One region of the Rhizobium sp. CF142 genome, then DNA from elsewhere that is predicted to be linked to it. Evidence: riboswitches for the same ligand, from Rfam matches in the RefSeq annotation. Region 1 holds a riboswitch; each other region holds the start of a gene.
The links. Region 1 has a riboswitch for cobalamin ahead of nrdH (glutaredoxin-like protein NrdH). Riboswitches for the same ligand answer to the same signal wherever they lie in the genome.

Region 1 (10,207 bases):
ACGCGCGGCTTGAAGACTTCGACGTCAGGACCGAATCCGTGGTCGCAACTGTGGTCATGTGATCATCTCCTCCCCGCATCGCAGGGGCTGCGGCTTTCCCGCAAGAGTACGGGAAAGCCTTGATCGATGGGATATTAGCGGGCGTCGTCGATGGCCGTAACGAGTTGCTTGACGGCTTCGTCGGAGGTCTTGATCTGACCATGGACGAACTTCGAGACGACGTCCTTATAGGCGTTGGCGATCGCCGGAGGAGCACCATAGCCCTGAGCGAGCGAGCCGAACAGCGTGCCGCCTTCGTTGGCAGCCTTCAGGTCGGCAATGCCCTTCTTGCCGCAAGCGTCGAAATCCGTATCCGGAACGTCGGTACGGGCCGGAACCGAACCCTTGACGACGTTGAAGGCGGACTGGAAGCTCTTGGAAAGCGTAGCCTTGGCAAGCGCCACCTGAGCGGCCTTGCGGTCGTCAGGAACGTTGAACATGCCGAACATGTCGGAGTTGTAGACCACGCTGCCGTCGGTGCCCGGGAAGCGATAGCACAGGAAGTCGGTATTCGGCTTCTTCTTGGCGGCAACGAATTCGCCCTTCGCCCAGTCGCCCATGACCTGGACGAGAGCATCGCCCTTGATGACCATGGCAGTCGCCAGATTCCAGTCGCGGCCCGAGAAGTTCGGGTCGACATACTTGATGATCTTGGCGAGGTTATCGAACGACTTCTTCATCGTGTCGGACTTCAGCGATTCCTCGTCGAGGTCGTTGAAAGCCTTCTTGTAGAATTCCGGACCGCCGGTCGACAGCACGATGGAGTCGAACATCGTGGCTTCCTGCCAGTTCTGACCGCCGAGCGCGAGCGGGATGACGCCGGCTGCCTTTGCCTTGTCGAGCAGAGCGATCAGGTCGTCGAAGGTCTTCGGCTGCTTGCCGCCGATCTTGTCCATGACGGACTTGTTGATCCACAGCCAGTTGACGGAGTGAACGTTCACAGGAGCTGCGACCCACTTGCCGTCATAGACGGAGAACTTCTGCAGTGCGGCCGGAACAGACTTGTCCCAGCCTTCTTTCTTGGCCGTTTCCGTCAGATCGCCCATGACGCCAGCCTGGGCGTAATCGAGCACGGTATAGCCGAGCATCTGAGAAGCAGTCGGATAGGTGCCCGCGGCAACCATCGCCTTCAGCGCGGTCATGGCTGCGTCGCCGCCACCGCCTGCGACCGGTACGTCCTTCCAGGCAAAGCCTTCCTTAGCGAGGTCCTGCTTCAGCACGTTGAGTGCCGCGGCTTCGCCGCCTGATGTCCACCAGTGCAGCATCTGAACTTCTTTGACGTCGGCTGCATGAGCGCTGCCGAAACCAGCCATCATCACGACAGCAAGAGCTGCCGAGCTCAAAAACTTGCGCATGAATATCCTCCCGTTCGTAAGTGGCGGCGAGACCCACCTCGCCCGCCCCGATGTCCTCCGCCGTGAGGGCGGCCAAACATCACGCTACACCGCACCTCCCAGCGCGGTTAACAATTTAAAACGTTATAAACGCGGTTACGTCAAGTCCTTCCTCGACTCCCGAGAAAAATATGATTAGTTCGATAAATATTGATTTTATTTGATTTTTTCTGATCGCTTAAGAAACCGTAAAAATTTAAATCGTTTGCATTGATTGATTGCGTGCCGGTTTCATCGTGTTATTGTAGCCGCGATCCAGCACGGAATGTCCCTAGTGACCGAATCGTCCCAACTGCAACGCGGTGAAAATCCGGATGGTGCGCAAAAGCGCGGCAAGCCGACCTTGCGTACCATCGCGACACTGACCGGTCTTGCGGTGACGACGGTTTCGCGCGCACTCAGCGACGCGCCGCAAATATCAGTCGAGACGCGCGAGCGCGTCCATCGCATTGCCCGCGAGATCGGCTACCTGCCGGACCGGGCGGCCCAGCGCCTCAAGACAGGCCGCACCAACGTCATCAGCATCCTTCTCGATCCGCATCAGGAAGTGGTCGGCTTCGGCACGGCCATCATGTACGGCATCGCCAAGGTGCTGAAAGAGACATCCTATCACCTCGTCGTCGCCCCGAACTTCCTGTCGACGACCGATCTCGAGGCAGCGGAATATATCGTCCGCAACAATTTCGCCGACGGCCTGATCTTCACGCGGACGGAACCCTTCGATGCGAGGGTGCGGATGCTGCAGGAAGTCGGCTTTCCCTTTGTCTGTCACGGCCGCACCGAGTTTTCGACACCGCATCCTTACGTCGATTACGACAATTATGCCTTCGCCTACGAAGCCACCCGGCGCCTGATCGCCAAGGGCAGGAAGAAGGTCACAGTCGTCATGCCGCCGAAACGGCTGACCTTCAGCCAGCACATCCTTCATGGCTTCATGACCGCCGTGCGCGAGGCCGGCGTCGCCTACGAGATATCGGAAGCGGTCACGCTCGATTCACCGGCCAACGAGATCAGAGATTTCTTTCGGGCGCGTGCCGCGGCACCCGATGTTCCAGACGGGTTCGTCTGTCCGGGCGAGGTTTCGGCGCTGGCGCTCGTCACCGCCATGAATGATGCGGGGCGCGTTCTCGCGGAAGACTACGATATCGTCGCCAAGGAGACCTCGCATCTCCTCACGCATCTGCAGCCGAAGATCGACACCATATACGAGGATCTGGTCGAGGCGGGCGAACATCTCGGCCAGATGCTTCTTCAGCGCATCGGCAATCCGGCAGCAGAGAGCCAGAGCCTGCTCCTGCCGCCGCAGATCAATTTTCCGGTAGCCTAAGCTGCGTCACGCCCCGCCGTCGGCTTTTCGCGGAAAGCGAAGACTTCGACCGGCTCGCCAAGCCCGCGCAGGGGAAAAGTGCCGAGATTGTCCATCTCTTCCGTGCAGGTCGCCATCTCGACGAAAGCGCGAGACAACAGTACCGGCCGCTTAACCTCCTTGGTCAAGGTTTCAAGCCGCGAGGCGACGTTGACTGCCGGGCCGATGACCGTGAAATCCAGCCGCCGGCTCGAACCGATATTGCCGTACATCACGTCGCCGACGTGGACGCCGACGCCGTAGCGCAGGGGATCACGCCCCAGGCGCTGATGTTGCTCATTCACTTTCGCCATCGCCTCCTGCCCTTCCCGGATCGCCGTCAGCAGATCCTCGCAAGCCGAAGGCTTCGACAGCGGGAAGATGGCGAGCAGCCCATCGCCCATGAACTTCAGGATTTCGCCGCCGTGCCGTTCGATCGGATCGGACATGGCATCGAAATAATCGTTGAGCAACTGGATGACGTCGTCGCGCGGCCAGAGATCGGAGATCGCCGTGAAATCGCGCAGGTCGCAGATCATGATCGCCGCGCCGACGGTCGTGCCGCTGCCGCGGGTGATGACGCCGGAGAGAATCTGTTCGCTCGCATGCGGCCCGACATAGGTCTGCAGCAGCGTGCGCGCCATGATGTTCTTGAGCCTGATCTCGCTGACGAGAGTGAGAGCCGGCAGCAGATCGCGCAGGAAATCCACGTGTTCGCCGGTAAAACCGCCTGGCCTATTGGTGGAGAACGTAACGACGTGGCGCTTGTCGAACGTATGATCGATCGGCCAGGCGATATATTCGGAATAGCCGTCGTCGCGCAGTTCCTGGTAGAAGGGATAATCGTCGCCCTCCCATAAATCCTCAAGGTTCTTCCGCACCTCGTTGGTGCCTTTGTGGATCTCATTGACCGGGCTGTTAAGGAACTGCGGCGTGGTTTCCACCCCGTAGGCAAAGGTGTTGATCTTTGCCTCTTCCATGCCCTCGACCCACAGGATGCGGGCTCCGATCCATTGCGGATGGTTGGTGCGGAAATGCAGGCTGGAGCGGTTCACCGGTACGCCGGCTGCCAGCAGCCGCTTGCACATCTCCACCAGGATATTGTCGATGAAACGCTCGCCGCGGGTCTCGTTGATCAGCCAATCGAGAATTCGGCGCCTGCGGATTGGCCAGACGCCTTCGGCAGCTTCGCTTGCCGGATCAGTCGTTTCGAAAGAGGGCCTCATGAAAAACTCCCGCTACGCCACATTCAACGAATACATATCGGGCTGAATGTGGGCGATAGCGGGCCGAATGATAAGAGGCTTCGTAAAGATAAACCTCAGAAATCCCAGTCTTCGTCCTCGGTCGCCACCGCCTTGCCGATGACATAGGAGGAGCCGGAACCCGAGAAGAAGTCGTGGTTTTCATCGGCATTCGGCGAAAGCGCAGACAGGATTGCCGGATTGACCTTGCAGGCTTCGGCCGGAAACAGCGCCTCGTACCCGAGGTTCATCAACGCCTTGTTGGCGTTGTAATGCAGGAACTTCTTGACGTCCTCCGTCAGCCCAACGCCATCATAGAGCGCTTCCGTATATCTAGCCTCGTTGTCGTAGAGTTCGAGGAGCAGATCGAAGGCGAAGTCCTTGATCTCCTGCCGGCGCTCTTCTGAGAGTTTTTCCAGTCCGCGCTGGAACTTGTAGCCGATATAATAGCCATGCACGGCTTCATCTCTGATAATGAGGCGGATCATGTCGGCCGTGTTGGTGAGCTTGGCGCGGCTCGACCAGTACATCGGCAGATAGAAGCCGGAATAGAAGAGGAAACTCTCGAGGAAGACGCTCGCGACTTTCTTCTTCAAGGGATCGCCGGACGCATAGTGCTCCATGATCAGCGCCGACTTCTTCTGCAGGAACTCATTCTCTTCCGACCAGCGATAGGCATCGTCGACATCAGGCGTGAGGCAGAGCGTGGAGAAGATCGAGGAATAGGAGCGTGCATGCACCGCCTCCATGAAGGAGATGTTGGATAGCACCGCCTCCTCATGCGGTGTCGCGGCATCGGCCATCAGCTTGACCGCGCCGACACCGTTCTGGATCGTATCGAGCAGCGTCAGCCCGGTGAAGACGCGGATCGTCAGCTGCTGTTCGGCCGGCGTCAGTGTCCCCCAGGAGGGAATGTCGTTCGACAGCGGCACCTTTTCCGGCAGCCAGAAATTGCCGGTCAGGCGGTTCCAGACTTCGAGATCCTTGTCGTCCTCGATACGGTTCCAGTTGATGGCACGCACGCGGCTGACCGGCTTGAATTGCATGTTCATGATGTTCTCCGGTCGGTTAGAGCGTGCAGGAAACGCAGCCCTGCACCTCGGTGCCGGACAGCGCCATCTGGCGAAGGCGGATGTAATAGATCGTCTTGATGCCCTTCTTCCAGGCATGGATCTGGGCACGGTTGATGTCGCGCGTCGTTGCCGTGTCGCGGAAGAACAGCGTCAGCGACAGGCCCTGATCAACATGCTGGGTGGCAGCCGCATAGGTATCAATGATCTTTTCCGCGCCGATCTCGTAGGCATCCTCGTAATAATCGAGATTGTCGTTGGTCATGAACGGCGCCGGATAATAGACCCGGCCGATCTTGCCTTCCTTGCGGATCTCGATCTTCGAGACGATCGGATGGATCGAGGAGGTCGAGTGATTGATGTACGAAATCGAGCCCGTCGGCGGTACCGCCTGCAGGTTCTGGTTATAGAGCCCGGAGGCCATCACCGCTTTTTTCAATTCAAGCCAGTCTTCCTGCGTAGGGATATGTATGCCGGCATCGTCGAACAACGACTGAACCTTCTCGGTCGCCGGCTTCCATTCCTGCTCAGTATATTTGTCGAAATAATCGCCAGAGGCATATTTCGAATTCTCGAAGCCCTTGAAGCTTGAACCGCGCTCAGCCGCCAGCCGGTTGGAAGCGCGGATCGCGTGATAGGTCACCATGTAGAAATAGATATTGGTGAAATCGACGCCTTCTTCCGAACCGTAATGGATGCGCTCACGGGCAAGGTAACCATGCAGGTTCATCTGTCCCAAGCCAATCGCATGGCTGTCATCATTGCCCTTCTCGATCGACGGCACCGAGGAGATATGGCTCATATCGGAAACCGCCGTCAGTGCGCGGATCGAAGTTTCTATCGTCTTGCCGAAATCGGACGAATCCATCGCCATGGCGATGTTCAGTGAGCCGAGATTGCACGAGATATCCTTACCCATCGTCTTGTAGGAAAGGTCGTCGTTGAATTCGCTCGCTTCACTGACCTGCAGGATTTCCGAGCAGAGGTTGCTCATGCTGATGCGGCCGGCGATCGGGTTTGCCCGGTTCACCGTGTCTTCGAACATGATGTAGGGATAGCCGCTCTCGAACTGTATTTCGGCGATCATCTGGAAGAATTCGCGGGCCTTGATCTTCTTCTTGGTGATACGGGCATCCGCCACCATCTCGCGATACTTTTCCGTCACCGATATCTCGGTGAAGGGCACGCCATAGACCCGCTCCACGTCATAGGGCGAGAAGAGGTACATATCCTCATTGTTCTTGGCGAGCTCGAAGGTGATGTCAGGCACGACGACGCCGAGCGACAGCGTCTTGATACGGACCTTCTCGTCGGCATTTTCGCGCTTGGTATCGAGGAAGCGCATGATGTCAGGGTGATGGGCGTTGAGATACACGGCACCCGCGCCCTGCCGCGCACCGAGCTGGTTGGCATAGGAGAACGAGTCTTCGAGCAGCTTCATGACGGGGATGATGCCGGAAGACTGGTTTTCGATCTGCTTGATCGGCGCACCGGCCTCGCGGATGTTCGTCAAGGACAGCGCAACGCCACCGCCGCGTTTGGACAGCTGCAGCGCCGAATTGATGGAGCGGCCGATCGATTCCATATTGTCTTCGACACGCAGCAGGAAGCAGGAGACGAGTTCGCCACGCTGCTTCTTGCCGGCATTGAGGAAGGTCGGCGTTGCCGGCTGGAAACGGCCGGAGATGATCTCTTCCATCAGATCGCGGGCAAGCTGCTCATTGCCTCTGGCAAGCGCCAGCGCCACCATGCAGATACGGTCTTCGTAGCGCTCCAGATAACGCTTACTGTCGAAGGTCTTCAGCGTGTAGCTGGTGTAATATTTGAAGGCGCCGAGGAAAGTCGGGAACCGGAACTTCTTGGCATAGGCTTCGTCGAACAGGTCGCGGACGAAATTGAAGGAATACTGGTCGAGCACTTCCTGCTCGTAATAGCCTTCAGTCACCAGGTAATCGAGCTTCTCCCTGAGATTATGGAAGAACACCGTGTTCTGGTTCACATGCTGCAGAAAATACTGCTTGGCCGCCATGCGATCCTTGTCGAGCTGGATCTTGCCCTCATCGTCATAGAGGTTCAGCATCGCGTTCAGCGCGTGATAATCCAGCGCCTCCAAGGCCTTCAGCGGCTTGGCGCCCGCATCCCGCGTCAGATTTGTCCCCGTGTCCAAAATCGTCCCATCCCGTCTTTGACATTGGCGACATCCTCGGCAGTCCCCAGGAGCTCGAACCGGTAGAGGTAAGGCACCTGGCACTTCTGCGAGATTACGTCGCCGGCAAGCCCGTAGGTCTCGCCGAAATTGCTGTTGCCCGCAGCAATCACGCCGCGGATGTTGGAGCGGTTTTCCGCATCGTTGAGGAAACGGATCACCTGCTTGGGCACGGCGCCCTTTACGATCCCGGGGCCGCCGTCGCCGCAATAGGTGGGCGAGATCAGCACATAGGGTTCGCGAATGTGGATGTCCTCAGCGCCGAGGGGAATGCGCGCCGCGCGCAGTCCCAGCTTCTCGACGAAACGATGGGTATTCTCGGACCGGCTGGAATAATAGACGATCAGGCCCACCACTCTTCTCCGATCAGGAGAGCGCGCTGATCATATCGGGACGGAAACCCGCCCAATGGTTCTCGCCGGCAACGACGACCGGAACCTGCATGTAGCCCATGCCGCGAACGCGATCGAGCGCGTCGGCATCTTCGGAGATATCGATGATCTGATAGTCGACGCCCAGACGGTCGAGGGCGCGGTAGGTAGCGGTGCACTGTACGCAGGCAGGCTTGCTGTAAACGGTAACGCTCATCATGTTCCTCGTGATTTCAATGGATTCCGGACGCAATACTGGGATCGGGCGCCTTGCGGCGTCCGAGGCAGCGCTTGATATTGATCTGGCAAGGTTGGCGCCTTACACGCCGAATTCGACCCCTCGCGGGATTTGCGCGGGCAGCGGCTTTGATATTCTCGACATGACTTCAACCCCGAAGTTCTCATGCGGACGTTCGGGGGCAGCGCAACAGCTGCGGATTTCATCCGCCTCATACATACGCGACCTTCCGGACACCCCGCCCGTGGACATCTAGTTCAAGGCAGGTCTCCTGGCTCGCGGGTCGAAGCACCCTGCCCCCAGCCTTCCCAAAGCTTCATGCCTCAGTGACCTGAAATCGGACAGTTGCTCGCCGCTTACAGTTGCGGGGGCAGCTCCGGCCTTGTTTTGCCCTCATGGCAAAACGCACCGTATTCCCATCTTAGCCTGCGATCCCTAGCGAATCGAAGGAACCTTGAACACTAGATATAGTACGCGAATCCCAGTTTGCGTCAACGGATGGTTTGTGCATCGCGTTACGGTATGTTTGAAATCACTGCATTCCTGTGAAAAACGTGGTTAACGAACGCTTAAAGAAAGCAGGCTGTGGAGAAGGCGCTAATGAAGAGAGCCGGCCTATAGCCGGCTCTCTGATTTTCGAGTCCAGGTTCAGGCCCGAATCGTCGATGCGGCATGTCGTAATATTCGGGCGGCAGCGACCATGTTGACAAGCGCCGGGCGAACCTCTTCCCACCTGCGCGTCTTCAATCCGCAATCCGGATTGATCCAGAGCTGCCCGTCCGTCAGACGCTCGCGCGCCAGCGTCAGGAGCTCCGTCATCTCCTCGACATCAGGAACGCGCGGCGAATGGATGTCGTAGACGCCAGGGCCGATCTCGTTCGGATATTTGTAGCTGCGGAAAGCTTCCAGCAGTTCCATCTTCGAACGCGACGTTTCGATGGAGATTACATCGGCATCCATCGCCGCAATGGCATCGATGATCTGGTTGAACTCCGAATAGCACATATGCGTATGGATCTGCGTTTCGTCCGCCACGCCGGAGGCGCATAGGCGAAAACTCTCGACGGCCCAGTCGAGATAGGTCTTCCAGTCGGCCTTGCGCTGCGGCAGGCCTTCGCGGAGCGCCGCCTCGTCGATCTGGATCATTGCCGCACCGGCCTTTTCAAGATCGAGCACCTCGTCGCGGATCGCCAGCGCGATCTGCCGGCTGACATCGGCGCGGGAAAGATCGTCGCGCACGAAGGACCAATTGAGGATCGTCACCGGCCCGGTCAGCATGCCTTTGACCGGCTTCTCCGTCAGCGACTGCGCATAGCGCCACCACTCCACCGTCATCGGTACGGGGCGGGAGACATCGCCGAAGATGATGGGTGGCCGGACATAGCGCGAGCCGTAGCTCTGCACCCAGGCATGTTGCGTGAAGGCGAAGCCGAAAAGCTGCTCGCCAAAATACTGCACCATGTCATTGCGCTCGAATTCGCCGTGGACGAGCACGTCGAGGCCGATTTCCTCCTGCCAGCGGATCGCTGCTTCGGTTTCCTTTTTCAGGAAGGCATCGTAATCCGCCTCGCTGATCGTGCCCTTGGCGAAGGCCGAGCGGGACTTGCGCACGTCAGCCGTCTGCGGGAAAGAGCCGATCGTCGTCGTCGGGAACAGCGGCAGGCGAAGCTTACGCTCCTGCAGGCCGGTCCGCTCGGCAAAATCGCTGCCGCGCGTCTTCATCGCCTCGTCGATCGCGGCAACCCGCTGTCTGACCTTCAGATCATGTACGTGCGTAGATGCGGCGCGCGATGCAACGGCCTGCGAGGCTGCCGCAATCACCTGGGAGGCCTTGCCGGCATCGCCAAGCGCTGCGAGCTCATCAAGCTTCTGGGCAGCGAAGGCGAGCCATGATTTCAGCTCACCATCCAGCCCGCTCTCCAGTTCCAGATCGATCGGCACGTGCAGCAGCGAGCAGGACGGCGCGATCTGTAGCCGGTCCGCACCAAAATGCTGGACAAGCGGCTCGATTCTTTTCTGGATCGCCGCAAGGTCTGCCTTCCAGATATTACGCCCGTCGATGAGGCCAAGCGACAGCGTCAGGTCGCTGGATGTCTTGAGAAGGGCATCGATATGCTGTGGAGCGCGAACGAGATCGACATGCAGTCCGGCCACCGGCAGCGAGAGCGCCGTCGGCAGATTGTCGCCGATCTCGCCGAAATAGGTGGCGAGCATGATCTTCAGGTCGGGTACCAATTCATGCAGCGCACGATAGGTATGCTGCAGTGCTGCCTGCTCTTCCTGTGAAAGATCGAGCACGA
Region 2 (10,207 bases), on a different contig from region 1:
GGTGAAGACGGCGAGGATCCCGAGACGGCTTGCATGGCTGCGCTCGTCTCGGCCCGAAATGTCCTGGAGGCAAACGAGGCGCTCAATCGTCAGCGAGCGCGCGAGGGCGGGCCTGATATCGGCGTCGACGTCGTCCTGCATCTCGGCGAGGTGTTCTACGGAAATGTCGGCGCCCGCGGCAGGCTTGATTTCACTGTGATCGGCAGGGCCGTCAACGAGGCCTCGCGGCTCGAGAAACTCTGTGGCGAACTCGGCCAGGACCTCCTGATGTCGGAAAGCTTCGCGGCTGCCTGCGGTGTCGCCTGCGAGCATCTGGGATCGTTCGAATTGCGCGGCGTTTCGAGGAGGGCGGACGTGTTCAAGCTCGCGGTGCCGACTACAGCATCGGCCCTAAAATCGGAATCGATTTTCGGAAAGCCTAGCGCCTCAGATCTCGCCTGAGACCTCACGGCGGCGGCGGTCGAGTTCTTCGGTGTAACGGCGCAGCGTATGGCTTTCGCTGAGCTGGCCGACCACCTTGCGCTCGATGAGATTGTTGACGACGGCGAGCGCTTCGCTTTCGGTCTTGTCGAAGATCGCGGCCGCCTGCTTGGCGTTCATCTGCGGCTGCAGGAAATCGTTTTTATAGCGGATGAAATCGGCGAGATTCTGGGCTTCGTCCTGCGCGCTGGTGGGGTTGGCGTAGATTTCCGGCACGAGCACGAGGCCGGCATATTTGTCGCCGTCGTCGACGAGGATGACGCGCTGCGTCGAGCCGATGGGGAAGGCCTCTTTGAACTCGTCCAGGGTTATGCCGAGCTTTGCCTTCTTCACGTCTGATCGCATCAGCTTGTCGACGGTCAGGTTGCGGATCCAGCCGACATCATGGGCGCTGCGGATGCTCTCTCCGCGCAGGTGAAAGCGCCATGTGGCGAAGGAGTAGCCGAAGGTGGTGCGCACCACGAGCGAGGAGGTGATGACGGCGGCGAGCACCAGGGCGGTGATCGGAAAGTCGCCGGTAATCTCCAGCGCCAGGAAGGTCATGGTCAGCGGCCCGCCGATGACGGCGACGGCGAGCGAACTCATGCCGACGACGGCGTAGATCACGGGCGTCAGCGTCGCATCGGCGAAATAGGGGGCGGAATAGGCAAAGAGCTTGCCGAGCAGCGCTCCCATGAAGAGTGAGGCGAAGAACAGGCCGCCCCTGAAGCCCGAGCCGATGGAGACGGCCGACGCCACCGATTTCAGGAGGAAAAGTCCAATCAGCGCCGGGATCGTGATCTCATGGGAGAGGTTCAGATGCAGCGCGCCGTGACCGGCGGCCAGCACCTGTGGCGAGACCAGCGCCAACAGGCCGACGACGATGCCGCCGAGTGCCGGGCGGAAGGGCAGCGCAATCGAGCTCTTGCGCGCCAGTTCCTCGACGAAAGAGACGCCCTGCATGATCAGGATGCCGATGCCGGCGCAGAAGGCGCCGAGGGCGATCGCCGGGACGTAGTCGGCGGGTTGGACAGCGCCGAAGCTGCCGACATCGATGATGAAATCGCTGCCGGAGAGCAGCCGGGCAACCAGTGTAGCGACAAGGGCGGCGACGACGACAGGCGTCAGCGAGATGATGGTGTAGGTGCCGATGATCAGCTCGAAGGCATAGAAGGCACCGGTCAGCGGCGCATTGAAGGCCGCAGCGATGGCGCCGGCCGCGCCGCAGCCGACGAGGACGCGCAGATCCGCGCGGCGCAGCTGCAGCTTCAGGCCGAATTTCGAGGCGATGCCGGCTGCAAGCTGCGTATAGCCGGCCTCCAGACCGACGGAGGCGCCGAAGCCGTTGGAAACGAGATTCTGGATGGCGACGAGGATGCTGTCGGTCAGCGACAGACGGCCGCCATGGAGCGCATTGGCTTCGATCGGGTCGACCATCGGTTTCTTGCGCCATCTTGCGAGAATGAAGATCAACAGGCCGAGCAGCATGCCGCCCGCAACCGGGGCCGTCATCAGCAGGAACTTGCTGTCGATCTCAGAGGCGCTGAGCCTCGTCGTGCCGTCTATACCGAAGATCAGCCTGTGCATCTCTTCCGAGACATAGCTCATGGCGGTGACTGCAAGCCCTGAGGCAATACCGACGAGCGCGCCGGCAAAGACCATGCCCATTTCGCTGTGTCGGATAAGCGCGCGCAGGCGTCCCGGATCGAGGACGGTGCCAAGAGGGCCGAGGCGGCGAATATCCATTCGGGAGAGCATCATGGGGAAACTAGGCGGCAGGAGTGGGGGTCAAGGGCGGAGCCGGCATCCGCATGAGCGGCAATTGCGGCAAAATACCGACTGGGCTGTAAAGTTTTTGTGACGCAAGCCTTTGATTAAAGACGATAATATCGGTAGTGTAAGTCGAGATGAGCGCTATGCGCGCCCGGTGCACCGATTGACATGCCTGGGGCGGAAGCCTAACCATGAATTGACATAATGGATGGTTCCGGATCGGCCTTAAGCCTTCCGGATGAAAAGGGAATGTGACGGGGCGGACCCAAGCCGGGCGCTTTCATCACAGCCGACCCCGCGACTGTAGAGCAGTCAGGGTCTTCCATCCGGCATTTCGATTGCGGCGCCGACGGTTTTGCATTCTGCAAGCGGGCAAGGCGGGACAAGTGCCGGAAAAGCCACTGGGAATGCATCGTGATCAGCCGGGGCAGGACGCCTCTAATTCTACGAATCGTCCGCCTTTTCACGAGATGCAGCCGGGAAGGCGAGGCAGATCCGCTGGCACGATCAGGGGCGACCGGAAACGGTCTGCCCCTGTCGCGGCCGAAAACTGCGAGCCAGGAGACCTGCCATCCGTGCCGGGCATAATGCCCATACTGGGCCGTTTGCCCGCTGCCAGCACGGAGGTTGTCTTGGCTGAAGGATTTGATTCAGCGCCGCCTCTGGTGGTGCGATGTGGAGGCGCCGGTACGGTGCGTTCGGCCTCTTCCGTCGAGTATGCGGCACCCCCCTCTGTCCTGCCGGACATCTCCCCCACAAGGGGGGAGATTGAATCGTGGCAACGCTCTTCCCAAACAACAGATGTAGGGCGAAGGTCTGGCCTCTTGCCGATCTCTCCCCTTGTGGGGGAGATGTCCGGCAGGACAGAGGGGGGTGTTACACTCTCCAAGGTCAAGGAACGCAAACCCGGAATGAGCCTTCGCTATGCCCTCTCTCCGAGGAGCGTTTCGGCATGACCGCCACCTTCGTCCTCGGCGGCGCCCGCTCCGGCAAATCCCGCTTCGCCGAAAACCTCGTCACCACAAGCGGCCTTGAGCGCCACTACGTCGCCACCGGCCGCGCCTGGGACGATGAGATGCAGGCGCGCATCGACCAGCACAAGGCCGATCGCGGCTCCTCCTGGACCACGCATGAGGAACCGCTCGATCTCATCGAACGCCTTGCGGCCATCGATGGCGAGGGCAGGGCTGTTCTCGTCGATTGCCTGACGCTGTGGCTTACCAATTTGATGATGGAGGGGCGCGATATCGCCGCCCAATCCGCCGCCCTTGCCGCCTTTCTACCGCAGGCAAAGGCGCGGCTCGTCATCGTTTCCAATGAAGTCGGCCTCGGTATCGTGCCTGAGAACCGCATGGCGCGGGAGTTTCGCGATCATGCGGGCCGGCTGCACCAGATGATCGCGGCTTCGGCCGACGAAGTGTATTTTATCGCGGCAGGTCTGCCGCTGAAAATGAAGGGTTAAATCCATGCAGCAGAAAATTCCCGCAACCGTCATCACCGGCTTCCTCGGTGCGGGCAAGACGACCATGATCCGCAACCTGCTCACCAATGCCGGCGGCAAGAAGATTGCGCTGATCATCAACGAGTTCGGCGATCTCGGCGTCGATGGCGACGTGCTGAAGGGCTGCGGGGCGGAGAATTGCACCGAGGACGATATTATAGAGCTCACCAATGGCTGCATCTGCTGCACGGTCGCCGACGATTTCATTCCGACCATGACGAAGCTTCTGGAGCGCGACCAGCGCCCCGACCATATCGTCATCGAAACCTCGGGCCTCGCCTTGCCGCAGCCGCTGGTCGCCGCTTTCAACTGGCCGGATATCCGCAGCGAAGTCACCGTTGACGGCGTGATCACCGTGGTCGACAGCGCCGCTGTTGCGGCAGGGCGTTTTGCCGATGACCATGATGCTGTCAATGCACGCCGTGTCGAGGATGAATCGCTCGATCATGAAAGCCCGATCGAGGAGCTTTTCGAGGATCAACTGACCTGCGCCGATCTGATCGTGCTCAACAAGACCGATCTGATCGACGCTGACGGCCTTGGCCGTGTGAAGAGCGAGGTCGCCTCGCGCATCGCCCGCAAGCCTGTGATGATCGAGGCCAGGAACGGCGAGGTGCCGGCAAGCGTACTGCTCGGCCTCGGCATCGGCACGGAAGACGATATCGGCAACCGCAAGTCCCATCACGAGCTGGAGCATGAGGATGGCGAGCCGCACGATCACGACGAATTCGACAGTTTCGTCGTCGAACTCGGTGCTATCGCCGATACATCAGGTTTCGTCGAGAAGCTGAAGGGCATCATCGCCGAGCATGACGTGTTGCGTCTCAAGGGCTTCATCGATGTCTCCGGCAAGCCGATGCGCCTGCAGCTGCAGGCCGTGGGTGCCCGCATCGACCAGTATTTCGACCGCGCCTGGGCACAGGGCGAAGCCCGCAGCACGCGCCTTGTCGTCATCGGCCTGCACGAGATGGATCAGGACGCGGTGCGCAAGGCGATCGAAACGCTCGTCTGAGGATAGAGAATGCATCTGCTTCTGGCCCAACAGGGAACAATCAGCGACGGGGACGAGGCCATCGACCTCGGCCAGTCGCCGGGCGATATCCTGTTCCTCTCGGCCGCCGACACCGAGCTTGCGGCAATCGCTGCGGCTCATTCCGGCGGGGCGAGCGGGCATACGCTCAGGCTTGCGAGCCTGATGAGCCTGAAGCATCCGATGTCGGTCGATACCTACGTCCAGCGCACGGCACGACATGCGAAGCTGATCATCGTGCGGGCGCTGGGTGGGGCGAGCTATTTTCACTATGCGCTCGAGGCGCTGCACGCGGTTGCCGCTCGCAATGGGGCGCTGATTGCGGTGCTGCCGGGCGATGCGCGGCCGGATGCGGGGCTGACGCCGTTTTCCAATGTGTCGCTTGAGGATCTGAATGCGCTGTGGGCGTATCTGATCGAGGGTGGCGACGCCAATGCGCGGGGCTTTCTTGCCTATGCCTCGGCGATGCTTTCGGGGGCGGAGAAGCCGGCGCCAGCCGCGCCGTTGATGAAGGCGGGGATCTGGTGGCCGGGGCGGGGGCTTGTCGGGGTTGAGGAGTGGAAGGGGCTTGTTTCGGGTGTGTCTTCTGCGGCCGTTGCGGATGAGACACCCCCCTCTGTCCTGCCGGACATCTCCCCCACAAGGGGGGAGATCGACAAGGAGCGAGACCAACACCCTACATTAGTTGTTTGGGGAGAAGCTCTCCGCGATTCAATCTCCCCCCTTGTGGGGGAGATGTCCGGTAGGACAGAGGGGGGTGCCGCACACTCGCCGGCAGACGAAAGCATTGCGCATTCGACGGAAGAGGTGGAAATCGAACCCACGTTTCATCCCACCGGCCGCGCTACCGTCGCCATCGCCTTCTACCGCGCCCTCGTGCAAAGCGGCGAAACCCGCCCCGTTGAAGCCCTGATCGAAGCCCTGCAAGCGAAAGGCCTGCGCCCGTTGCCGGTCTTCGCCTACAGCCTCAAGGATCCCGTCTCCAAGGGCATCCTCGAATCCATCTTCGCCGAATTGAAGCCCGATGTCGTCATCAACACGACGGGCTTTGCCGTTTCCGCACCCGGCGCCGATCGCGAGCCGACGGTGCTGGAGGCCAATGACGCCATCGTGCTGCAGGCAATCTTTTCCGCTTCGTCGCGGGAGGCCTGGGCAGGCTCGTCGCAGGGACTGTCGGCACGTGATCTCGGCATGAATGTCGCGCTGCCGGAGGTGGATGGCAGGGTGCTGTCGCGTGCCGTCTCCTTCAAGGCTGCCGCCCGCTATGACGTTGCTGTCGAGGCCAACATCGTTTCCAGCGAGCCGGATGAGGCGCGCATGAACTATGTGGCATCGCTTGCCGCCAACTGGGCGCGGTTGCGGCAGATGCCGGCGGCGAGCAGGCGGGTTGCGCTCGTCATGGCGAACTATCCAAACCGTGACGGACGGCTCGGCAATGGCGTCGGCCTCGATACGCCAGCCGCCACCATTGAGGTGATGCGGGCGATGGAGAAGGCCGGCTATCCGGTCGCCGATATTCCTGCCGATGGCGATGCGCTGATACGGCACCTGATGGCGGGACCGACCAATTCCGGCTTCGATGGCAAGGTCGTGCGCGAGCAGCTTTCCCTGAGTCGATACAAGGATTTCCTGGAATCTCTTCCTGCTCAGATTCAGGATGAAGTCAGCACGCGCTGGGGTGTGCCGGAGGCCGATCCCTATGTCCGCGATGGCGCTTTTGCGCTGCCTTTCGCCCGGTTCGGCGACTTGCTGATCGGTATCCAGCCGGCGCGCGGTTATAATATCGATCCGAAGGAAAGTTATCACTCGCCCGATCTCGTGCCGCCGCACGGCTATCTCGCCTTCTATGCTTTCCTGCGCGAGGAATTCTGCGCACAGGCAGTGATCCACATGGGCAAGCACGGCAATCTGGAATGGCTGCCGGGCAAGGCACTGGCGCTATCGGAGACCTGCTATCCGGAGGCGATCCTCGGGCCACTGCCGCATCTCTATCCCTTCATCGTCAACGATCCCGGCGAGGGCACGCAGGCGAAACGCCGCACTGCCGCTGTCATCATCGACCATCTGACGCCCCCGCTGACACGCGCCGAAAGCTACGGGCCGCTGAAGGATCTGGAGGCGCTTGTCGACGAGTATTACGAGGCATCGGGCGGCGATCCCAGGCGTATCCGCCTGCTTAGCCGGCAGATCCTCGATCTCGTTGCCGATATCGGGCTGGATCGGGATGCGGGCATTGCCAAGGGCGAGGCCGAAGGTGAGGCGCTGAAGAAGCTTGATGCCTATCTCTGCGACCTCAAGGAAATGCAGATCCGTGACGGGCTGCATGTGTTTGGCGTGTCGCCCGAAGGGCGATTGCTGACGGATCTCACCGTGGCGCTGGCGCGGGTGCCGCGCGGGCTGGGTGAGGGTGGGGATGCAAGTCTGCAGCGGGCGATTGCTAGGGATGCTGGGTTGGGCGTTGTGCTTGCGACACCCCCCTCTGTCCTGCCGGACATCTCCCCCACAAGGGGGGAGATCGAATCGCGGCAACCATCTCCCCAAACAACTGATGTAGGGCGACGGTCTGGCGTCTTGTCGATCTCCCCCCTTGTGGGGGAGATGTCCGGCAGGACAGAGGGGGGTAGCTCCGCCTTCGACCCTCTCGATTGCGACATGGCCGCCACCTGGACTGGTCCACGGCCGGCGATCTTTGCCGATATCACCGACGCTCCCTGGCGCAGCAACGGCGATACGGTCGAGCGCATCGAACTGCTCGCCGCCAAGCTTGTCTCCGGTGAAATCACCTGCCCACCTCTCTGGTCCCAAACCAGAGCCGTCCTCGACGAAATAGAATCCCGCCTCAAACCCTCGATCCTCGCCTGCGGCCCGGCAGAGATCGCCAGTCTGCTGCGCGGCCTCGACGGCCGTTTCGTGCCGCCCGGGCCATCTGGCGCGCCGACGCGCGGGCGGCCGGATGTGTTGCCGACGGGGCGGAATTTTTACTCGGTGGACAGTCGTGCTGTGCCGACCCCCGCAGCCTACGAACTCGGCAAGAAATCCGCCGAACTGCTGATCCGCCGCTATGTGCAGGATCACGGCGAATGGCCTGTATCCTTCGGGCTGACGGCCTGGGGCACGTCCAACATGCGCACCGGCGGCGACGATATTGCCCAGGCCTTGGCGCTGATCGGGGTCAAGCCCGTGTGGGACATGGCGTCCCGCCGCGTCACCGGCTACGAGATCATTCCGCAGGCCATGCTACGCCGGCCGCGGGTCGACGTGACGCTGCGTATTTCCGGTTTTTTCCGCGATGCCTTTCCCGATCAGATCGCGCTCTTCGACAAGGCGATCCGCGCAGTCGGCGCTCTGGAGGAGGATGCAACCGACAACCCGATTGCCGGGCGCATGCGCGGCGAGGCGGCGCGGCTGATCGCTGCCGGGCTTGATGAGAAGGCCGCGGCAAAGCGGGCGGGCTACCGCATCTTCGGGTCCAAGCCCGGTGCCTATGGTGCGGGTTTGCAGGCGTTGATCGACGAGAAGGGCTGGGAGCGGCGGGCTGACCTCGCCGAAGCCTATCTTGTCTGGGGCAGTTATGCCTATGGCGCGGGCGAAGAGGGGCAGGCCGAACGCGGGCTCTTCGAGGAGCGGCTGCGGTCCATTCAGGCGGTCGTCCAGAACCAGGACAACCGCGAGCACGACCTGCTCGACAGCGATGATTACTACCAGTTCGAGGGCGGCATGGCGGCGGCGGCCGAGGTGCTTGGCGGTGCGCGGCCGGCGATCTATCACAACGACCATTCGCGGCCGGAAAAGCCGGTCATTCGTTCGCTTGAAGAAGAGATCGGGCGCGTGGTGCGCGGGCGCGTCGTCAATCCGAAATGGATCGAGGGCGTCATGCGGCATGGCTACAAGGGCGCGTTCGAGATTGCCGCGACGGTCGATTATCTCTTTGCCTTTGCGGCGACGACGGGCGCTGTCGGCAATCACCATTTCGAGTCGGTCTATCAGGCCTTCGTTGCCGATCCCAGGGTGCGCGATTTCATGGCTGAGAAGAACCCGGCTGCCCTTTCCGAAATGAAGGAGCGGCTCATGGAGGCGATCGAGCGAAAGCTCTGGACGCCGCGCAGCAACTCGGCGCAATTCAACCTCACTGAATCCAACGAAACCAAGAAAAGAGCAGGCAGCCAGCCATGACCGAAGAGCCAGTCGTACCAGCCGAAAAGGACGATGCCCGTCACGCCGAGAAGATGGCGAAGAAGAAGGCCGCCCGTGACAAGATCATGGCCAGCAAGACGGATGAGAAGGGCCTGATCATCGTCCATACCGGCAAGGGCAAGGGCAAATCCTCGGCCGCATTCGGCATGATCTTCCGCCATATCGCCCATGGTAAGCCGTCTGCCGTCGTGCAGTTCATCAAGGGCGCCATGTGGACGGGCGAGCGGGATCTGATCGAAAAGCATTTTTCCGATCTCTGCCAGTTCCATACGATGGGCGAGGGCTTTACCTGGGAGACGCAGGATCGGGCGCGCGACGTTGCGGCTGCCGGTGCGGCCTGGGAGAAGGCCAAGGAGCTGATCCGCGACGAGCGCAATTCCATGGTGCTGCTCGACGAGATCAACATCGCGCTGCGCTACGACTATCTCGATATCAATGAGGTGGTGGAGTTCCTGAAAAACGAGAAGCCGTACATGACGCATGTCGTGCTGACCGGGCGCAACGCCAAGGACGAACTGATCGAGATCGCCGATCTCGTCACCGAGATGGAACTCGTCAAACATCCCTTCCGCTCGGGCATCAAGGGGCAGCCGGGCGTCGAGTTCTAAAGCAATTCCAGCAAAAGTGCGCAGCGGTTTTGCGTCCGGAATTGCGCGGAAATAAAAGCTTCAATTGGCGAGATGGCCGCGCAATATCGCGGCCGTTTCTTCATCGGCGGGGAAGAGAGTTTCGATCGCCAATTCCGACAGGGTGATATCGACGGGCGTGCCGAAGACTGTTGTCGTCGAGATGAAGGAGAGACGGCCGGTTTTGGTCGAAAGCTGCAGGGGCACGGCGATGCCGGCGAGGTCGGTGTGGGGCTCGCCAGCATCTTTGGGAGCCGGATAGGACAGCAGTTCCTTCAGCAGCTTTTCCAGCACCGGATCGCCCGAGACCGAAATCTGCTGACGCAGCCGATCAAGCAGATGGGCGCGCCATTCCGAGAGATTGATGATGTGCGGTGCCAGCCCCTGTGGATGCAGGCTGAGGCGCAGCACGTTGACCGGCGGTTCCAGCAAAAATGGATCGGCAACGGCTTCGAGCAGTGGTGCGATGGCGGCGTTGGCAGCGACGAGCGTCCAGTGGCGGTCGATCGCAATGGCGGGGTAGGGCTCGTGGCCTTTCAGAACCCTGTCGATCGCACGGCGCGCGGGCTCAAGGGCGGGATCATCCAGCCTGCGTTCGGCAAAGACCGGCGCGAAACCCGCAGC
Region 3 (10,207 bases), on a different contig from region 1:
TTCCATCGAGGAGCAGGCGATGCGCGGCGATACCTTCATTCCCCTCGGCGGTGGTGAGCGTTACGGCCTGCCGCGGGCGGAAATGCTCTCGCCCGTCAGCACCATCTGCGTTCGTACCTGCGACGGCGGCTTCTTCCCGATCAGCAATAACGCAACCTCGGTCGATTTCGGCCGCGATGCCGCGACCTGCGCCAAGATGTGCCCTGGTGTGGAGACGGAGCTCTATTACCGCGACATCTCCAGCGCCGACGCCTCGAACATGATCTCGACGGCAACGGGCGCCCCCTATGGCGCGATGAAGAACGCCTTTGCCTACAAGACCCGCGCGCCCGGCGAAAAATCCGCCTGCTCCTGCAATCTGACCGCCTATTACGAGGAAATGCGCAGGAGCCAGGCAGCCTATGCACCGGCGCCTGAGCCGAAGGGTTCGATCACCACGATCCATACGGAAGCACCGAAGGCCGCAAGCGCCCCGCCCGCCCCGCAGGCGCAGGTGCCGGATCGTCCCTACGACCCCGCCAGCAACAAGGTGCGCCAGGTCGGCCCGCAATTTCTGGCCGGCGATCAGGGCAAGATCGATCTCACCAATCCGGCGACATCAGGCCCGCAGCCCCAACAACAGCAATAACCACGATAGCGGCAGTCGAAATCGCGTCTTCAGTTTGACGAGCGATGTTCTCTGAAGGCTGCCGCCAATGTGCGCAGGGCCGCACGCGATTTGGCGTCCGTCAGTGTCGAATGCAGCACGACCTCGGAGGATGGCAGCGCCGGCAGGCCGAAGCGCTCGCTGACCTCGACCGTGCCGACAGGCGCCAGACGATAGGAGAAGGTCGAGACGGCAAGCCCGGCCGAAACGGCTGCTGTCACAGCCGAAGAGCCGCCGCCGAGGAAGACTTCCGCCCAGGGAATGCCTGCCGCATCGAGCGCCCGGGTGCAGACATCCCGCACCTTGCAGTTGGGCGACAGTGCTGCAAGACGCAGCGGTTCGCCGCGGCGATATTCGAATTGCGGCGTTGCAAACCAGCCGAAATGCTCCGGTGCCAGAACCTCGCCATCGCGCCGGTCCTCGTCCCGACGGACGATCGCCGCATCCAGGTCGCCGCGATCGAAGGCGGCAAGCAACTCGCAGGAATTGTCGAGCCGGACCTCGATTGTCAGCCCCGGATCATGGGCATTGAGGCGCGCAAGCAGCGTCGGCACTTCCGGGCCGGCGACATGGGCCGCAATGCCCAGTCTGAAACGACGGCGCGACGAGGAAAGTGCTTCGATCGCCCGGTCATGGGCAGCGAGGAATTCCCGTGCGGCATCAAGAAATACCGCCCCCTGTGCCGAAAGCCGCACCAGCCGCGGCGTGCGTTCGATCAGCCGATGGCCGAGCCGCTCCTCCAGCCGTTTGAGCTTGACGCTGATCGCCCCTTGCGTGCTGCCGAGCTCACTGGCAGCGCGGGTGAAGCTCTTGTTCTCGGCGATCGTCACGAAAGCCTGAACGGAATCGACATCGAGCATGGTCATTGGATCTATCCGAAATTGTTGTGTCTGAAATATTCAATCATCCAATTCTGTAATGATCAAGCTCTGCTTATGCTGACGCAAATGGACAACAACGGATGTCACCGTTCTATGTCTCAACGTCGAAAGGCCAAAGCATGATCTCTGCCTCCCCTCCATCCTCACGTATCAGAGGCATCATCGCCCTGATGGCGGCCTGCCTCTCCTCACTGATGTTCGGCCTTGAAATATCGAGCGTACCCGCAATCCTGCCGACGCTGGAAAAGGTGCTGCATGCCGATTTCAGCGCGCTGCAATGGATCATGAATGCCTATACGATCGCCGTGACGACGGTGCTGATGGCGGCAGGCACATTGGCCGATCGCTACGGCCGCAAGCGCGTCTTCCTGATCGGCATTGCCGCCTTTGGCCTCACCTCACTGATTGCCGGCCTTGCTCAGGATGTTTCGCTGCTGATCGTTTCCCGCTTTCTGCAGGGCATGAGCGGCGGCGTGATGCTGATTTGCCAGGTGGCTGTCCTCTCTCATCAATTTCGGGAAGGCCGCGCCCGCAGCATCGCCTTCGGCTGGTGGGGCATCATCTTCGGCATTGGCCTTGGCTTCGGCCCGATCATCGGCGTTGCGATCGTTGCGGCGGCCGGCTGGCAATGGGTGTTCCTCATCCATGCCGTGCTGGCAGCCGTGACGGTAACGCTTGCCGTAACGGGCGTTGAGGAATCGCGTGACCCCGCTGCAGGACGGCTCGATATGGCCGGCATTGCCACCCTTTCGCTGGCGGTCTTCTGCCTCGCTTACTTCATCACCCAGGGTCCGGCTCTCGGCTTTGCCAGCCCTGCAGCACTTGGCATTGTCGGACTTGCCGCGGCAAGCCTCGTCGCCTTCGTCATTGCCGAGAGGCTGAACCCGCGACCGATGTTCGATGCTTCAGTCTTCGGCATTCGCGCCTTCTCGGGTGCCATCATCGGCTCGGCTGCCATGAATATCAGCTTCTGGCCCTTCATGATCTATCTGCCGATCTGGTATGAAGCCGGTCTCGGCTATGGCAGTGTGGCCGCGGGTCTGGCGCTGCTTGCCTATACGCTGCCGACGCTCGTCGTGCCGCCGCTTGCCGAACGGCTCATGCTGCGCTACCGGCCGGGCATCATCATTCCCGGCGGCCTTTTCACCATCGGGCTCGGCTTCCTGCTGATGAAGTCAGGCAGTGCCGCCGCCGCGGCAAGCTGGCTGACGATGCTGCCCGGCGCGCTGCTTGCCGGCATCGGGCTTGGCTTCACCAACACGCCGGTCACCAACACGACAACCGGTGCGGTTTCCAGCGATCGCGCCGGCATGGCCTCCGGCATCGACATGAGCGCCCGGATGATCTCGCTCGCCATCAACATCGCCGTCATGGGCTTCATCCTGTTCAGCGGCGTGCTCTCCCATCTAAGGAGCGCCTTGCCGAACTCGATCGATGCCGGCGATCTACGCCCGCTTGCCGAACGGATCTCCGCCGGCAACATCGCCGCTCTGCCTGATATTCCTGCCGAGACGGTGCATGGTGCGCTGGTCGCAGGCTTCGGCGGCGTCATGCTCTATGGAGCGATCGGCGTCTGGCTTCTCGCTGCTGCGAGCTTCCTCACCTTTGGCCATTGGAGGACACCGGCCTGCGCCAAGGATTGCAGCACCCAGCCGGCCGAGTGACGCACACCCGCGCCAGCTCAAACCGGCGCGGCCTCGCTTTCCACCTGCCCCCAGCCGTCATGGAAAACCAGCTCTTCCAGCGCCACCCGCTGCCGCCAGCCTTTGACCGCCAGTTCCGGCTTATCATAGAGCCGGTCGACGAAGCCGGCGCAGAGCCAGGCGACGACCTCAATATGATCGGGAATGCCGAGGATCTCCTTCAGGTCACCCTCGCGAAAAATGCTGACCCAGCCGATGCCCACGCCTTCGGCTCGTGCCGCAAGCCACAGGTTCTGGATGGCGCAGGCGGTGGAATAGCTATCCATGCGCGGATTGTGGGTACGACCCAGCACCACGCTGCCGCTGCGGGTCGGATCGCAGGTCACGCAGATGCCGAGCGGCGCCTGGACGATTCCTTCGAGCTTCAGCGAACGGTATTGTTCCTGCCGCTCGCCGTCGAACATGCGGGCCGCTTCTTCATTCGCCTTGAGGAAGGCATCGCGTACCCGCGCCCTCACCTCGACGCTCTTCACCAGAATGAAATTCCATGGCTGCATGAAGCCGACCGAGGGCGCGTGATGCGCGGCGGTCAAAAGACGCGTCACCAGATCATCCGGCAAGGGATCGGGCAGGAACTGGCTGCGCACGTCACGCCGCGTCATGATGGCGTGATAGACGGCCTCGCGTTCGGCCGCAGAAAAGCTGGATGCCGGGCAAACGGCATCATCAATGGGTCGCATCGTCAAATCCCCAACAACGCAACCGCCCGCCGTCCGCGCGGGTTGGGTCTATCTTGCCAGGCCGGTCTTCTGACTTTGGCGTCATCCGCTTGGCCGCAGCCTTCCCGGCCTTGCGGCCAGTGGCATTCTATGCGGCAAGCGTCGGCCTTACAGCGTTGGGCACGTTCCGGTCTTGCACCGGATTCCCGATTCTCCCGCTTATGAAAGCGGGCACCTGACGGGTGATCTATGGCGCGGAAACGGCATGGCGGCAAGCTGCATGCGACATTCATTTCGTGGACAGGCTGAAAATGCTGGCCTAGAACGAGACCCGACGCCGCTGGCGCCGAATCCTCTCTCATTGCCTTCCGGTTGCCCGTGTCCCGCCTAACACCAATGATCCTTGCGGTCGCCCTGTTCATGGAGCAGATGGATTCGACCGTGATCGCCACCAGCCTGCCGGCCATTGCCTCCGATATCGGCACCTCGCCGATCGCGCTGAAACTTGCGGTAACGAGCTACCTCGTGGCGCTCGCAATCTTCATTCCGATCAGCGGCTGGATGTCGGATCGCTTCGGTGCACGCAAAATCTTCCGCCTGGCGATCTTCGTCTTCATGGTCGGCTCGGTCGCCTGCGCATTCTCCAATTCCATCGCCGCCTTCGTCATCTCCCGCCTCATCCAGGGCGCTGGCGGCTCGATGATGACGCCGGTCGGGCGATTGCTCCTGGTGCGCGGCACGCCACGTCACCAGCTGGTGAATGCCATGGCATGGTTGACCATTCCGGCGCTGATCGGCCCGATCATGGGCCCGCCGATTGGCGGCTTCCTGACAACCTATCTAAGCTGGCACTGGATCTTCTGGATCAATGTGCCAATCGGCATTATCGGCATCGTCCTCGTCACCCGTTTCCTGCCGGTCGTCGAGCCGCGCAGCCCGAAGCCGATGGATTTTCCGGGCTTCTTCCTGTCGGGTATCGGCTTTGCCGGTTTCGTCTTCGGCCTCTCGGTCATCAGTCTGCCCGCCGTTCCCGTCATCTACGGCTATGTCACTGTCGCCGTCGGCGTCCTCTCCGGCATTCTCTATTTCGTGCATGCCAGGCGCACGCCGCACCCGCTGCTCGATCCCAAGATGTTTCGTTACCCGATGTTCCGGGCGGCGATCCTCGGCGCCTCGAATTTCCGCATGGGCCTCGGCGCGCTGCCCTTCCTCATGCCGCTGATGCTGCAGCTCGGCTTCGGCCTGACGCCGCTCCAATCCGGCTCGATCACCTTCATCAGCGCTCTTGGCTCCATGGGCTCGAAATTTGCGGCTACCCGCACCTATAACGCCTTCGGCTTCCGCAACGTCATTGCGCTGACGACCTTCCTCGCAGCGATCTTCCTCGGCGTGAACGGCTTCTTCACCGCGGAAACGCCGATGTACGTCATCATGGGCTGTCTTCTCGTCGGCGGCCTTCTGCGCTCCATGGCCTTTTCCGGCGTCAACGCCATGGCCTTCGGCGATGTGGACGAGGCCGACAGCAGCCAGGCAACCGCCATCAATGCGGTAGCGCAGCGCATCTCCATGGCCATGGGCGTTGCCGTCGCCGGCACGATCCTGGAAATCTCCTCGAGCTTCCACGGCGGCAAGCTTTTGGTCTCGGATTTCCATATCGCCTTCTTCATCGTGGCCGCGATATCAGCACTTGCCTGCATCACCTTCCTGCGCCTGCCTGCCAATGCCGGCGAAGAACTGACGACACGCCGCCACAAGAACAGACATGCCGAGGCGGCAGAACCGAAAGAGGCCCAAGGACAGGCAATGGCCGAGAGCCGCTGAAAACTTCACGGATCTGTCGTTTTTCCTCACAGATTCCACGTGACAATTCCGATCGGCATAGCTACATAGCCTGCATGTCGATTTCGTCCGTTTACGCATCGCGATTTTATTCGTACCGCTGCTTCCAGCGGATGCGGGTCTGTGCGTAACCGAAACTAACGCGACGACACACCCGAACAGCCGCTAGTCAACCTGGCGGCTTTTTTGTTCCGCCACGGTATGACCAAACAGGAGAGCATACCGTGACTGACACCATTGATGATCTGCGCATCGTCGAGATCACCCCGTTGACCAAACCTGCCGACATTATCAAGGAAATCCCGCGTGACCGCGCGGTCACTCAGACCGTGACCAGCACACGCGACACGATCCACAATATCCTGACCGGTAAAGACGATCGCCAGCTGGTGGTCATCGGCCCCTGCTCGATCCACGATCCGGCAGCCGCCCGCGAATACGCATCCCGGCTTGTCGAACAGCGACGACGCCTGTCAGGCGACCTCGAAATCGTCATGCGCGTCTATTTCGAAAAGCCCCGCACCACCGTCGGCTGGAAGGGCCTGATGAACGACCCGCATCTCGACGGCAGCTACCGCATCGAGGAAGGCCTGCGCCTTGCCCGCCAGCTGCTGCTCGACATCAACGCCATGGGCCTGCCGGCCGGCTGCGAATTCCTCGACACGATCACGCCGCAATATATCGCCGATCTCGTCAGCTACGGCGCCATCGGCGCGCGCACCACCGAAAGCCAGATCCACCGTCAGCTTGCCTCGGGTCTCTCCTGCCCGATCGGCTTCAAGAACGGCACGGATGGCGGCGCGCGCATCGCGCTCGATGCGATCATGGCGGCCTCCCAGCCGCACCATTTCCCGGCTGTGACCAAGGACGGACAGGCAGCGATTGCCTCCACACGCGGCAACGAGGACTGCCACATCATCCTGCGCGGCGGCAAGCGGCCGAACTATGAGGCCGCTGACGTGCAGGCCGTCATCGCCGAGGCCGTCAAGCTCGGCGTCGACCCGCGCATGCTGATCGATGCCAGCCACGCCAACAGCGGCAAGGACCCGATGAACCAGCCGAAGGTCGTGAAAGACGTCGCCGGCCAGATCGTCGCCGGCAACCATCACATCAAGGGCATGATGATCGAGAGCAATCTCGTCGCCGGCCGCCAGGACCTCGTTCCCGGCAAACCGCTGGTCTACGGCCAGTCGATCACCGACGGCTGCATCGGCTGGGACATGTCGGTCGACGTGCTTGAGAATCTAGCCCAGGCCGTCCGCGATCGTCGCAAGGCCGCTGTCGCGGCTTGAGCCGCTGCATCAGTCGCGGCGGGTAAACCCCGCCGCCCATTCGCAGGGCGGTGGCGTGGTCCTTTTGGGGGTTACCCGTTGTTGATTGCATAGATGAGCAGAGCGGTCCACGCGGATCCGATCACAAATATCACTGACCAGAGCCACATTGCCTCTTTTAAGGCGCGCTCGTTCTTCCTTAGGAAATGCAATAACAGAGACAATATAATTAGAGGGTAAATTTGCGGGGCTACCAAAAGAACTCCAAATAGTGGTCCCCTGAATTGAAATGTATCGGAAATTACATCATATATGTTTCCATAATACCATACCGGCCAAATGATAATGTTTAATGATATGAAGAAAATGATAAATATCATTATCATTGATTTTCTTATCAGGTGTATTTTATTCACGGCTACATCCCACAGATGCCCCAGTTTTATGTTGAATTTTAATGCTTCGTCGAAGCAAAACTATCCTGCGGGCATCGATATGAAAAATGCCCGGTAGCGCAATACGGATTTCAGCGAAGCACTATAGTGCACTGTGGCATCGTTTTCCGTCCAAGGCTCGCGCCGACATATGAATTTTAACGTTGATGGAAGGTTCATGAAGGCGATCCAAGAACACTTTCAGCCGTGGCAATTTTCGTCCGATAAATCGCAAAGATTTACGACCATGATGCCGCGAACGTTGAGCTGCCGGCGCCAGATGAAGTCCACGAATAATTGGGGCTACAAGAATGGTCCCCGCTTAGTACCCGCCACCCCCATCATCTAATGGCGATGCGCGCCCTCAACCTCTCGCCGGGAAATACCGCACATAGGCGAATTCCTCGCCATCGGGCGACCAGTTCGGCACATTGATCGTGCCCTGCCCGCCGAAAAGCTCGAACAGCTCCGTCAGGTTGCCGCCATCCATGTCCATCATGCGCAGCCGCACATTGAGATCGCGCGGATGGTCGAAGACATCAGAGTCGTAGGAGAGGATCAGTACCTTGTCGTTATCAGGCGACGGGTGAGCAAACCAGTTGCCGTAATTGTCCGATGTCACCTGCTGGAGACCAGTACCATCAGGGTGGACACGCCAGATCTGCATCAGTCCGGTGCGGCTGGAATTGAAATAGATCCACTGTCCGTCCGCCGACCAGTCCGGCCCGTCATTGCGGCCCTCGCCATGCGTCAGCCGCTTCTCCTCGCCGCCATTGACCGAGATAGTGTAGATATCGAAGACGTCGTTGCGGATGCCGCAATAGGCGAGCTTGCGCCCATCGGGTGACCAGCCGTGCCAGTAGGACGGCAGGTTCTTGGTGACCAGCCGCGGCTTGCCGCCTTCGATCGGCAGAATGTAGATCGCCGACTTGCCGAACTCGGTCTTGTCGGAAATGACAATTTCCTCGCCATCGGGCGAAATGCCATGGTCATTGTTGCAATGCACGGCAAAGCCGGTATCGACCCGCTCGACGAGATCGCTGCCATCGAGGCGCAGGCGATAGAGCAGCCCGTCGCCGTTGATCAGCAGATAGGCGCCATCGCGTGAGAAATTCGGCGCCTCCACCAGCGCCTCCGTCTGCCAGACGACACGGCTTTCGCCGCGCCTCACATTGAAGATCTCTACCGAACTGCGCATGTTTCCTCCCAGATCTTCGAGGCGTCTCAGCGATCCCGGAACCGATTGGTGATCGGGTAGCGCCGGTCGCGGCCGAAGTTCTTCTTGGTGATCTTTACCCCCGGCGCCGACTGGCGGCGCTTGTATTCGGCGAGATAGAGCAGATGCTCGATGCGGTGGACCGTCTCGACATCATGGCCGCGCGCCACGATCTCCTCGACACCCATCTCCCGCTCGACAAGGCATTCGAGGATGTCGTCCAGAACAGGATAAGGCGGTAGCGAATCCTGATCCTTCTGGTCGGGGCGAAGCTCGGCCGACGGCGCCTTGTCGATGATGTTTTGCGGAATGACTACGCCGGAGGGGCCGAGCGCATCCGGCGGTACATTCTCGTTGCGCCAGCGCGACAGCGCATAGACCTGCATCTTGTAGAGGTCCTTGATCGGATTGAAGCCGCCGTTCATGTCGCCGTAGAGCGTCGCATAACCGACCGACATTTCCGACTTGTTGCCGGTCGTGACCACCATCGAGCCGAACTTGTTGGAGATCGCCATCAGGATCGTGCCGCGTGCACGGCTCTGCAGGTTCTCCTCGGTAATGCCGCTGTTCGTGCCCTCGAAGAGGCTTGAGAGCGCCGAGGAGAAGCCGGTCACAGGTCCTTCGATCGGCACGATATCGTAGCGGCAACCGAGCGCCTTGGCGCAATCGGCTGCATCCTTCAGCGAGTCCTCTGACGTATAGTGATAGGGCAGCATGACCGTGCGCACCCGCTCTTCGCCGAGCGCGTCGACGGCAATCGCCGCGCAGATCGCCGAATCGATGCCGCCCGAGAGCCCGAGCACGACATTCTTGAAGCCGTTCTTGTTTACATAGTCGCGGAAGCCCAGCAGGCAGGCGCGGTAATCGGCCTCTTCCGCTTCCGGAATGCGGGCTATCGGCCCCTGTGCGCAGTGCCAGCCATCCTCGGTGCGCTTCCATGTCGTCACGGCGAGCGCCGGTTCGAACTGGCTGAGCTGGAAGGCGAGCGACTTGTCGGCATTGAAGGCAAAGCTTGCGCCGTCGAAGACGAGCTCGTCCTGGCCGCCGAGTTGGGCGGCGTAGACCATGGGAAGGCCGGTTTCGATGACCTGCTTCAGCACCACCTGATGGCGGATATCGACCTTGCCGCGGTAGTAAGGCGATCCGTTCGGGACGAGCAGGATTTCCGCCCCGCTTTCAGCTAAAGTCTCGCAGACGCCGAGATCGCCCCAGATATCTTCGCAGATCGGAATGCCGATGCGCACGCCGCGGAAATTCACGGGCCCCGGCATGGCGCCCTGGTCGAAGACGCGCTTCTCGTCGAACTCGCCATAGTTCGGCAGGTCGATCTTGTCTCTGATGGCAATGACCTTGCCGCCGTCGAGCACCGCGATGGAATTGTAGCGCCCCGTCTCGTCCTGGCGCGGAAAACCGATGACGATACCCGGCCCGCCATCGGCCGTATCGGCCGCAAGGCTCTCCACCGCCCTCCAGCAAGCCTGGATGAAGGCCGGCTTCAGAACCAGATCTTCCGGCGGGTAACCGGAGATGAAAAGTTCCGTCATCATCAGCAGATGCG

Region 2: linked by a shared signal. The riboswitch ahead of cobU (bifunctional adenosylcobinamide kinase/adenosylcobinamide-phosphate guanylyltransferase) and the one ahead of nrdH (glutaredoxin-like protein NrdH) in region 1 are both predicted to bind cobalamin.
Region 3: linked by a shared signal. The riboswitch ahead of bluB (5,6-dimethylbenzimidazole synthase) and the one ahead of nrdH (glutaredoxin-like protein NrdH) in region 1 are both predicted to bind cobalamin.

Annotation. Positions count from the first base shown of each region.
Region 1 is NZ_AJWE01000093.1:68,626-78,832, reverse strand. It holds gene PMI11_RS19560 (carbohydrate ABC transporter permease) at 1-58, opposite strand, end outside; gene PMI11_RS19555 (ABC transporter substrate-binding protein) at 135-1,394, opposite strand; gene PMI11_RS19550 (LacI family transcriptional regulator) at 1,708-2,760, shown strand; gene PMI11_RS19545 (adenylate/guanylate cyclase domain-containing protein) at 2,757-4,004, opposite strand; gene nrdF (class 1b ribonucleoside-diphosphate reductase subunit beta) at 4,100-5,074, opposite strand; gene nrdE (class 1b ribonucleoside-diphosphate reductase subunit alpha) at 5,091-7,259, opposite strand; gene nrdI (class Ib ribonucleoside-diphosphate reductase assembly flavoprotein NrdI) at 7,238-7,651, opposite strand; gene nrdH (glutaredoxin-like protein NrdH) at 7,665-7,886, opposite strand; cobalamin riboswitch at 8,151-8,379, opposite strand; gene metE (5-methyltetrahydropteroyltriglutamate--homocysteine S-methyltransferase) at 8,556-10,207, opposite strand, start outside.
Region 2 is NZ_AJWE01000016.1:7,057-17,263, forward strand. It holds gene PMI11_RS04820 (adenylate/guanylate cyclase domain-containing protein) at 1-441, shown strand, start outside; gene PMI11_RS04825 (chloride channel protein) at 427-2,217, opposite strand; cobalamin riboswitch at 2,425-2,821, shown strand; gene cobU (bifunctional adenosylcobinamide kinase/adenosylcobinamide-phosphate guanylyltransferase) at 3,185-3,694, shown strand; gene cobW (cobalamin biosynthesis protein CobW) at 3,699-4,745, shown strand; gene cobN (cobaltochelatase subunit CobN) at 4,755-8,936, shown strand; gene cobO (cob(I)yrinic acid a,c-diamide adenosyltransferase) at 8,933-9,565, shown strand; gene PMI11_RS04850 (helix-turn-helix domain-containing protein) at 9,626-10,207, opposite strand, start outside.
Region 3 is NZ_AJWE01000135.1:19,610-29,816, reverse strand. It holds gene PMI11_RS34285 (DUF2865 domain-containing protein) at 1-628, shown strand, start outside; gene PMI11_RS34280 (LysR family transcriptional regulator) at 658-1,512, opposite strand; gene PMI11_RS34275 (MFS transporter) at 1,647-3,191, shown strand; gene bluB (5,6-dimethylbenzimidazole synthase) at 3,209-3,910, opposite strand; cobalamin riboswitch at 3,952-4,143, opposite strand; partial or broken gene PMI11_RS34265 (DHA2 family efflux MFS transporter permease subunit) at 4,229-5,710, shown strand; gene PMI11_RS34260 (3-deoxy-7-phosphoheptulonate synthase) at 5,953-7,020, shown strand; gene PMI11_RS34250 (TolB family protein) at 7,798-8,631, opposite strand; gene PMI11_RS34245 (NAD+ synthase) at 8,658-10,207, opposite strand, start outside.